3 regions of the Paenibacillus sp. FSL R7-0189 genome follow, and region 2 is predicted to be linked to each of the others. Evidence: riboswitches for the same ligand, from Rfam matches in the RefSeq annotation. Region 2 holds a riboswitch; each other region holds the start of a gene.
The links. Region 2 has a riboswitch for cyclic di-AMP ahead of MKY63_RS10260 (3D domain-containing protein). Riboswitches for the same ligand answer to the same signal wherever they lie in the genome.

Region 1 (3,283 bases), 1.2 Mb from region 2:
GGAGATTGCCTTAGCCACCACTTGCTTGACTCCAATCTCCTTTAACAAAATGGCCGCCAGAATGCTTCTCTCCATATTGTCACCAATCGCAACAATCCCACAATCAAAGTTCCGTACACCAAGCGAGCGCATAATTCCCTCATCTGTAGCATCTGCTACTACCGTATGCGTCAGCTGATCGCTCATTTCCTCCACGCGTTCTTCATGGTGGTCAATGCCGAGCACCTCGTAGCCCATTTCCATCAGCTCAAGCGCCAGGCTTGAACCGAAGCGACCTAAGCCGATTACTACAAATTGCTGTGCTTTCATTTCTAATTAACTCCTATCCAATAATTATTTTACCTTCAGGATACTTATACAGTGGTTTACCCTGTTTGGGACCGAGTGCATACGCCAAGGTTAGTGGACCTAGCCGACCTGCAAACATCGTCAGACAGAGTAGAATCTTACCGATCGCTGACAGTTCCGGAGTTAGCCCCATAGTCAGTCCTACCGTAGCAAAGGCGGAGGTCGTCTCAAACAAGATTGCCAAGAAATTACTGTCTTCAGTTGTGGAGAGTATCATCGACACAGAGGCGATTAACAACAAAGCCAGCAGTGTGATCGTTAATGCCTTGTAGATGCGCTCTTGAGCCAGCCGATAACGGAACAACACAACATCTTCCCGTCCACGCAGCATAGCAATAACAGCACCAATCATCATCGTAAAGGTTGTTGTCTTGATCCCGCCGCCCGTTGAGCCTGGAGAAGCACCAATAAACATAAGAATCACTATAAAAAATTGTGTAGCCTGCCGAAGTCCAGCAATATCAACTGTGTTCGCGCCAGCCGTACGGGGAGACACGGATTGAAAGAAGGCTGATAATATTTTACCGCCAAAATTCAGTGAACCTAGGGTACGAGTGTTAGTAAACTCGAATATAAAAATAACCAGAGCTCCGATCAGAATCAGCCCTGTGCTGGTGGACAGGACAACTTTACTATGTAGAGACAGCCTGCGGGTTACCCGAAACTCCACCAGATCTGACATTACAATAAAACCAATCCCGCCGGAGACAATCAGAAACATCACAATAATATTCACAAGCGGATCATATACATAATCAGTTAAACTGCGAAAATCCCCAAAAATATCGAACCCCGCATTATTAAACATAGACACCGCATGAAATATGCCAAAATAAATCGCTTTTCCCAGTGGCATATCAAAAGCCCAGCGAATAGACAGCAGCAAAGCGGCACAGCCTTCTATGACAAGAGAATATATAAGGACTCTCCGGATCAGTCGCACAATTCCTTCCATAGAGCCTTGATTCATGGCTTCCTGTAGGATTAGCCTGTCCCGCAAAGAAATTTTACGCTTTAACACCAGTGAAAATAGAGTGGCCATGGTCATAAAACCTAAGCCGCCGATCTGGATCAGGATCATAATTACGGTTTTCCCAAAAATCGTGAACGAAGTTCCGGTATCCAGCACAACAAGTCCTGTTACACAGGTTGCCGAAGTTGAAGTAAATAATGCATCAATAAATTCCACGGAATTCCCGCTTGTGCTTGAAATGGGCAACATAAGCAGCAAGGCCCCTATCAGAATAATCGATGCAAAACCAAGCACCAGTATCTGCGGCGGCGAGAGCTTCAGAAACTTAAATTCAGAAATCCTGCGAAACTGTGAAGCCACTATGCTCACCTTCTTATCAAAAATTCCAACAAAAAAAGCACTGGAAAACCAATGCTGACTTGGTTCCTGCAGTAAATTAGCCTACGAGGTTAGCTGACGGATTCGGACTGTGCAGGCTGCCCTATTCGTTCCTAGAACGAAATTCACCCCTGATGAAAGTGCCATTTATCTTGTACACTCCACTTTTCATCACTTCTTATGGTTCCCCCGTTTTCACCAGAAATTCGGCTACTATACAATTGCATACAAATTATATACGTTATTTAGTGAATTCACAAAGACACAATTAATGCTCATTCACATGAAAAAATGCGGTTTAAAGAGACTGCATCAAATGGAGTACCTTTTCTCATCACTTTTCCGTGTTTTCCCTGCAATTACACCGATTCTCACCATTCGTACACAAATGAACACGATAAAATTCATGGTATAAATTCACATGACTATTCTATACTATCTCTATTACCCATAAAAAGAACATATAATGTTTTTTGTAACCAGCCAGGCACTAATACTATAATGGAACATAACATTGTCAGTACATAACAAGGAGGCGTTACATGAATCCCGTCGGCCAGCCCCTACAGCAACGTGCCCTCTCCAAGAGGCTCATCATCTCGGGCATTATCGGTCTTATTCTATTTATTATGTTTCAGATTTCCCCTTCGCTGCTAAGCAGCTCTACAGGGGAAGATACCACCGTTATTAGCAAGGCAGAAGCCCGTGACCAAGCCGTATTATTCGCAGAACAAAAGCTCAATTACACCGAAGCACCAAACGATCAATGGAATGTACTTTACGAGACGGACTCTTCCTTTTATGGTTATATGTCTCGCGAGAAGCTTGTGGAGGACTACACCAAGAAAAAATTGGATCAAAAATATCCTTTTGATGTCTTTCGTGCAACGCTTACTCCGTCAGCGGATCAAGAGCCGCAAATCATCGTTGACCTCAATATGTATACCGGCGAGATTGTCGCTTTCTCAAAGGCTGCAAAAGTTGCCTCCGAAGAGGGGTCTGGCATTGCTTCCGTTGGTGCAAAAGAGGACAAGGGAGCTGACCTCACTCTAGCGCAGAAGGAGAATCTTGCTCGTCCTTGGCTTCAGGAATGGGAAGTAAATCCTGCCAAGCTACAAATTGAATCGAATACAGGAAGCCATGGGCTAGTGTATACGGATAGTACTGTTCAGGTCGGCGAATCCTTATTGCACTATTATTTTGATTTCAGTGGAGAGCAGGTCTCCAGCTTTAATGCCGGATTCACTGCACCAGCTTGGCATACCTCCTACGTACAAGGACAGACCTCTTTAGCGGAAAAGCTAACATTATTCGGTTACGGTATACCCACACTGATTTTAGGAATTCTGGCACTCGTCTACAGTATTCTTAGAAGAGAGCATACTTCCTTTAAACGTGGAGTATTCCTAAGCTCAGCCTATTTTGTAATCATGATGATCAGCACCTATAATATGCTGCCTGAATCTACGGGCGAAGGGCTAGAAGCACAGATTACCTCTGTCATTATGTTTATCATTTATGCTTTGTACAGCCTGCTGATGTCCTCCTTGCTCTACTTCTCTTTAGTGGGCGGCAATGGCTTAT
Region 2 (3,283 bases):
CTTTCAGCAGCCCGAGGGTGTACAAGCATTCCAGCGGCCATAAGGTCATCAATACCAATCAAAGCAGGTGCTCCTTCAAAAGAGGTATGTACATTACGCAGCGCATGACGAATCGCCTCTGGCGATGCATTCTCTACACCGATATCCCCTTTTCGAGTTGCGTCCTTCTCCGGAATAAAAGCATGCTTGCAGCCCGGCACCTTCGCTGAAACGATTTTACGAATTCGCTCCCCGGCATGGTCCGGGTCCGTAAGAATAATAACCCCTCTGCGTTCCATAGCTAGCGCAATCTTCGCAATTACAGTCCGGTTTACAGCAGAGCCGCCTGTCTCAATCGTATCTGCTTCCACAGCACGCTTAATGGCTACGGTATCGCTTTTGCCTTCAACGACGATTAATTCCTTAATCATATTTCTTGACTCCTTCCAAAAAAAGCAAAAAGAAGAGGATTCGCTCCTCTTCTTTTGGTTAAAGAATGTATAAGTGATGAGCGGTTGCTCTGCGATCAACGAAATGATCATCCAGCGTTCCTTACGGTTATCATCACTATAGCTTATCAAAGGATTTTTTGCAAAAGCTTCAGTTCTAGTTAAGCTCTGGTTTCACAGGTCCAATCACATATACGGTACGTGATTTACGGCCGAAATTACGAGCATGGCTCAGGGAATCATAATAGACATCCACTTTATTGCCTTTAATGGCACCGCCAGTATCCTCTGCACGGCGGAATCCAAGCCCATCGATATAAACCCACCAGCCAATAGGAATTACATTCGGATCTACTGCAATTGTACGACCTTCCGTTACGCGTGTTCCGGAGGCAGTTTTAGTACCTATTCCTGGCTCTTCTGACGAATAAGCTGTCATGGAGACGTTCTTAATCATCTTCTTGTACTCAAAGTCTACGCCAGCCTTGCTTGTGACGTTCTTAGTCTTAGCGCTAACTTTAGTCGTTTTGGAGGTAGTGCTTGATTTGGAAGTTGTTGTAGCTTTAGCAACTACAGTAGGCTTAGGAAGTGCTTTAGTACCAACGGCAATGATCTTATCTTTTGTTACCGTTTGTACTTCCTTGCCGATCATGCGCATAGAGGCCAGTTCTCCGTCTTGATAGATCTTTTCAATATGCTGAACCATGACGCCTGGTTTGCCTGCCTGTGCCACTCTAACTGTTCCCACAGTAAGGGAGGGATCTGCTGTCTTAATAACACGGAAAGGTAAGTTAGTTGTTCGCTGTACCGTTTGCTTGTTGATACGAACGATCTTAATCTCCATGTCAGCAGAGATGGTGGTGTCTAACGAAGGAAAAATCTTATCATAGCCTTCTAGGTTGATACCCAGTTTGTCAATCGCCTGACCGATAGTGTCTTCGGTCGTATATAACGTTTTTGTTGCTCCGTCCGCAGTAAGGCTAAATTTCTGCGCACGATTGATAACGACACGGTCACCGTCTTTTATTTCATCACTCAGACCTAAAGATAATTCATCATGCGGCTGCAGCGAAATTTGCTCTTTCTCCAACACATCACCAAGAAGTGCTTCTCGCGTTTCAAGTGTCTGTGTTTGCCCGTCTATTACTAAAACAAATTGTTTGTTACTTTGACCGTGTACGTACAGCAGAATTAACAGCGCGATTGCGATTGAAATCACACCTGCAAGTAAAAGTACGCGAGTATTTACTTGCTCCCACCGTAATGCGAAAGACCTGCTGGATGACTGCGAATCATGGGATACCTCTGGTTGGAATAAGCCCATTCTCTCCATCCTCCTTACATAGCCTCGTCGTCAATTTGTATATCATGAGGACTGAATTTCTTTGACGAAACTATTTGAGATTGTCACAGGATACGCACGTATTAACTTAGCGTCTCCTGCTCATGGATCGCCTGCTCGGCACAGCTACTCCCACACCTGTTATATAACAGTATGCGGGCAACATTCAGTTTATTCAAAAATAAAGAAGCCTAAAAAGAGTTCTCTTGAGGACTCTTTCGTGGCTTCTCCGATGTCAGAATACGCGGGAATGTTTGTGCACGAGGTTGCCTCTCTTACTTGCGCTTACGGGGTTAGCTGTCGGGTTCGGACGAAAGAGAGACGCCCTATTTCAGGTCACCCGCTCACGGCGGTTGCCCTTAAATTCACCCCAAAGACCACGTGAAGAAATCAAATATTGTTCTGCGGCAATTCCTAGTCGTATTCAAGATACAGGCATGCGGCAGTTCAATATTGGTTCCCCCGTTCTCCATACGGAGACTCAGCGAGACGATCCATGAATCAATGGCTGTCACAATAACAACAGCTCACATCACTGAAAAGATGATATCCTGTTTTGATGCATGTTGTAAAGGACGATTCAACCACGTTTAAGCAAATATATGGTTAAAATATTGTAATAATCAGCCGTTTTTATATTAAAAAAGTTTAATATATCGGCTATTCTCTATTTTTCACCCGTTTTACTCCTGTTTTCAGACAATCCCAAATCGTTCCAGTGCGTTCGCATACGTAATTTTAGCCAATTCTTCCCATGTTAACCCTTTAATTTCAGCCGCAGCCTCTGCTACTAACTTCACATGAGCACTCTCATTTCGCTTGCCACGGAAGGGGTGTGGAGTCAAATATGGAGCGTCTGTTTCGATCAATAATCGGTCCAATGGCGTCTGTGCAAGCACCTCTTTAGGCACTCTGGCATTTTTGAACGTTATCGGTCCTCCAAATGACAAATGAAATCCAAGGTCTAGACACATTTTTGCTGTTTCCCAGCTGCCTGAGAACGAATGCATCACGCCACCAATTTCATTTGCTTTTTCCTCCCGTAAAATCCGTACAACATCTTCATGAGCATCACGGTCATGTATACAGATTGGCATTTTTAGTTCACGGGCTAGTCCGATTTGTTTGCGGAAGACCTCCTGCTGCACATCCTTGGGAGAGGTATCCCAATAATAATCCAATCCAATCTCTCCGATGGCCACCACTTTTTCATGGCTGCAAAGAGAGGCGATCCAATCGAGGTCCCCCTCTTTCATATCAATCGCATCCTGTGGATGCCAGCCCACCGCTGCATAAATATAATCATAAGATTCAGCCAGCTTCATCGTTGAAGGGATCGTTTCCCGATTAAATCCAATATTGATCATCTTGCTAACTCCGGCCTCTACTGCACGAGCAATAACTTCCTCGCGATCCTCGTCGAATTGAGGCGCATCTAGATGTGTATGTGTGTCGAACAGATACATTTTAAAGCTCACTCCTTGTTGTTTTTATCAATAGTTCCATAAATATT
Region 3 (3,283 bases), 2.6 Mb from region 2:
TTGCGTATGTTCATCTTCAAACACGGAAGAAAGACTGTTAAGTACAGTAATCAGAGAAGTGACATCATACGAACGGAGCAGGCTTTTATCCATTTTATATCCGTCCATGATGCCATATCCACCTTTAGTTCCCTGATATGATACGACCGGGATACCAGCGGCACAAATCACATCGATATCCCTATAGATCGTTCGCTGGGAAACCTGAAACTCTTCAGCCAGCTTGGAGGCAGATAAAACTTCGTGGTTCAATAGCTTGTAGATCATAGAAATCAATCGTTCCAATTTCATGTGTGCATTCCCACCCATTAGTCCATTTCGTGTTACAGCGTGATTATATCATAGATTTTTTCGGGCTAATTTTGGGAGGGAGGAGTTTTGTTGTTGGTGATGAAGTAATATCCTATGACAGAGTCTGACAGAGCCGATTAATTTATTTATAGATTAAATCCGCAGGCTCTGATAAATGATTAACAGAAATAATAGCATCGTTTTTTTTCACAGGTGGGGTCCAATATTGCTCATTCCCAGGCAGGTCATCGAACCATTCGGCGTCCTTTGGACAATCTAGAATCATGAATTTTCCGTATTCCTGATCTCTGGATTGATGGTATTTGAGATAGGCTTTCCCGTTATCAATGGCGAGAATTTCTATTTTTCCTGAGGTGTGGCTCATGGATAAGCGTACTCTTTTGCCAAGTCCTGAGGTTCTAGTTTTGGCTTCTTCTACAATTTGATAGACTTGCTCGAGCGGTAATACGAAATCCCGGTTTCCGGCAACGGGCCGGTTCACAAAGAAGTAGTAGGGTGTAACGCCAGCCCATGAAAGTCGGTCCAGTAGTTCCCCTAAAATAATGGGATCATCGTTGATGCCTTTGAGGATGGGAGTCTGATTTACGACAATTGCCCCTGCGTTGTGGAGAGCTTTAAATGCTTTTTTGGCTTCAGGTGTGATTTCACGAGGATGATTGATGTGCGCCATAACATAGATTCGTTTGTCTTCGGTAGAGTAAGTACGAATCAGCTCCAGCAGCTCTTCGTCTTCAGAGATCCGCATCGGATTAAATACGGGTATCTTCGAACCTAGTCTAATGATTTTAACATGCTCAATGCTTCTTAGATTTTCAATAATGGATCTTAGCTTCGGTGTGGAGAGAATTAAACTGTCCCCGCCCGTAAGAAGTACGTTGTTAATCTCCGGATTCTTTGCGATATACTCCAAGCCCGGAGAGACATCAGCCATCGCCTCTTTCACGTCATTTCGAAACAGACGCTTACGGAAACAGTAGCGGCAATAAGCCCCGCAGACCTCGGATACAATCAGTAGTGCAGTGGTTCTATACTTGTGCTGACAACCAGGTACCACATAATTCGTGTCCTCATCGGAGGCGTCCCAGCGCCCATACTCCAGCAGTTCACCTTCGTTAGGAATAACCAGCTTACGGATGGGATCTTCTGGATCATCCCAGTTAATCAAAGACAGATAGTAGTCATTTACACGAAAAACAAATTTTTCTGTAATTTCTTTCAGATTCTCTTTTTCCAGCTCAGACAACATAGCTATTTTGTTAATATCCGTGAAGTACTTTACCTTTTGCACGTACATCTCTCCTTTGTCTCGTAGTGTGAGAAATGAGGGAGCCTTAGTGTCAAAGGCCAATCTACTGCCAGCAGGGTCCAAAAAAAGCACAAAAAGAGACCCTTAGCAAGGGTCTCTGGTTATGTAAATAACATGAAAAGCAGACCCATCCACTGCTGACGAGGTTAGCTGACGGACTCGGGTAAGATGGTACCCTACATTCTAATGCTCAATGATTCGCCCCAATTAACTGGTTCCCCCGCTTTTCAACTGTAAAAGTTGGAAATTAAGCGTAGATAAAGTATACCCTATGAAGTTTTGAAAAGTCAAAAGAGAATCCTAGATTCACCTTCAATTGCTAGCGCTACTTCCGCCGAGTAGTTTAGGCAACAACGTTAGCAGCTTCTCCCGGGTTAACGCATCACTGGAGTTCCATTTGCTTCCGTCGAGCAGATAAACATGTCCCTGACGTACTGCCGGGAGACTGTTCCAAAGTGAACTGTCTAGTAGTCGTTCCATTGCAGCTCGCGAGTCTTTGCGTTCCGGAATGAACATGAAGATATGATCTCCGGCGTAGGCAGGCAGTCGTGTTGGATCCACTTCGGCGAACCCTAACTCTTCGTCCAATATGGCCTGAATCTCTTCGGTCGGTTGTAAACCACATGGGGCATAAAGCGCAGTGGAGAATCCGGACATTCCCATAGCATATAGATGATCTCCATGATCATAGACCAAAGCAGAGGCGGTTTCTCCAACTTGGAGAGTTGTCGAGTAAAGCTGCTGCCACATGGCTGCGTTTTTGATTGTGAATGACTCCAGCCATGCTTCCGCTTCGCGCTGTTTACCTAGCCAACTGCCTAATGTCCGCATTCGGTTGTCGAGAGGCGCAAATGAATCAAAGGTGAGTGTCGGAGCGATACCAGAAACTGCTCTGTAGGCTCTTTCATCACTATTTGCCAAAATGATCAAATCTGGGTTTAGGGAAGCGGTCAACTGCGGGTCCAGTGGAAACCCGACGTTGGCGAGCTTCTTAAGTCGATGTTTATAGACGCTGTTCCGGGCGAATGCTTCATCTCCACCGATAGGCTTTACACCTAACGCGAGAAGGTCGCCAAGTGTCTCGCCATGATAGACAATACGTTTCGCTCGTTCAGGAATTTCCACCTCATGACCCGTCCAATCCTTGACGGTAAGCTTACGACCTTGCTGATGTGCATATTGTCCGGGTGTAACTCCTGTTTTTTGCCGAAAGCGGCGGCTGAAATAGTATTCATCCGAGAAGCCGACCAGTCTGGCGATTTCCCGCAGTGGTTCAGTCGATTCCTGCAGGAATCGTTTGGAATGATTAATACGCAGATCCGTCAGGTATTCAAGCGGCTTTTTACCCGTAAGCTGTTGAAAGATCGGTGTATACTGCCAGATCGATATCCCCGCCCGTTCAGCCAACTGCTTCACGGTGATACTCTCTGTATAATGCTCCTGAATGAATGTTATGGTCTTTTCTACGGATTCCGTAGGACTTGGCAGGTGTTTGGAAGGGTAATTATGCTCAAAAAGTAGCAGCAGCAATTCTTGGAATTTTAATTGTCGCTTGAATTGTTGTACATCATCGGTATTATTCCTGTTCATGAGCAGCTCTTCGACTAGTCGGATTACCTTGGTGAACGGGTGCACAATTAACTCCCGTCTGCCGGAAAGCAGCTC

Region 1: linked by a shared signal. The riboswitch ahead of MKY63_RS15400 (TrkH family potassium uptake protein) and the one ahead of MKY63_RS10260 (3D domain-containing protein) in region 2 are both predicted to bind cyclic di-AMP.
Region 3: linked by a shared signal. The riboswitch ahead of MKY63_RS30160 (KamA family radical SAM protein) and the one ahead of MKY63_RS10260 (3D domain-containing protein) in region 2 are both predicted to bind cyclic di-AMP.

What each region holds. Positions count from the first base shown of each region.
Region 1 covers NZ_CP150223.1:3,534,413-3,537,695, reverse strand. The annotation lists gene MKY63_RS15405 (TrkA family potassium uptake protein) at 1-309, opposite strand, end outside; gene MKY63_RS15400 (TrkH family potassium uptake protein) at 323-1,681, opposite strand; cyclic di-AMP (ydaO/yuaA leader) riboswitch at 1,746-1,921, opposite strand; gene MKY63_RS15395 (CPBP family intramembrane glutamic endopeptidase) at 2,242-3,283, shown strand, end outside.
Region 2 covers NZ_CP150223.1:2,380,472-2,383,754, forward strand. The annotation lists gene rnmV (ribonuclease M5) at 1-410, opposite strand, end outside; gene MKY63_RS10260 (3D domain-containing protein) at 586-1,752, opposite strand; cyclic di-AMP (ydaO/yuaA leader) riboswitch at 2,038-2,267, opposite strand; gene MKY63_RS10265 (TatD family hydrolase) at 2,466-3,236, opposite strand.
Region 3 covers NZ_CP150223.1:6,817,300-6,820,582, reverse strand. The annotation lists gene MKY63_RS30165 (YafY family protein) at 1-291, opposite strand, end outside; gene MKY63_RS30160 (KamA family radical SAM protein) at 434-1,600, opposite strand; cyclic di-AMP (ydaO/yuaA leader) riboswitch at 1,741-1,882, opposite strand; gene MKY63_RS30155 (AraC family transcriptional regulator) at 1,931-3,283, opposite strand, start outside.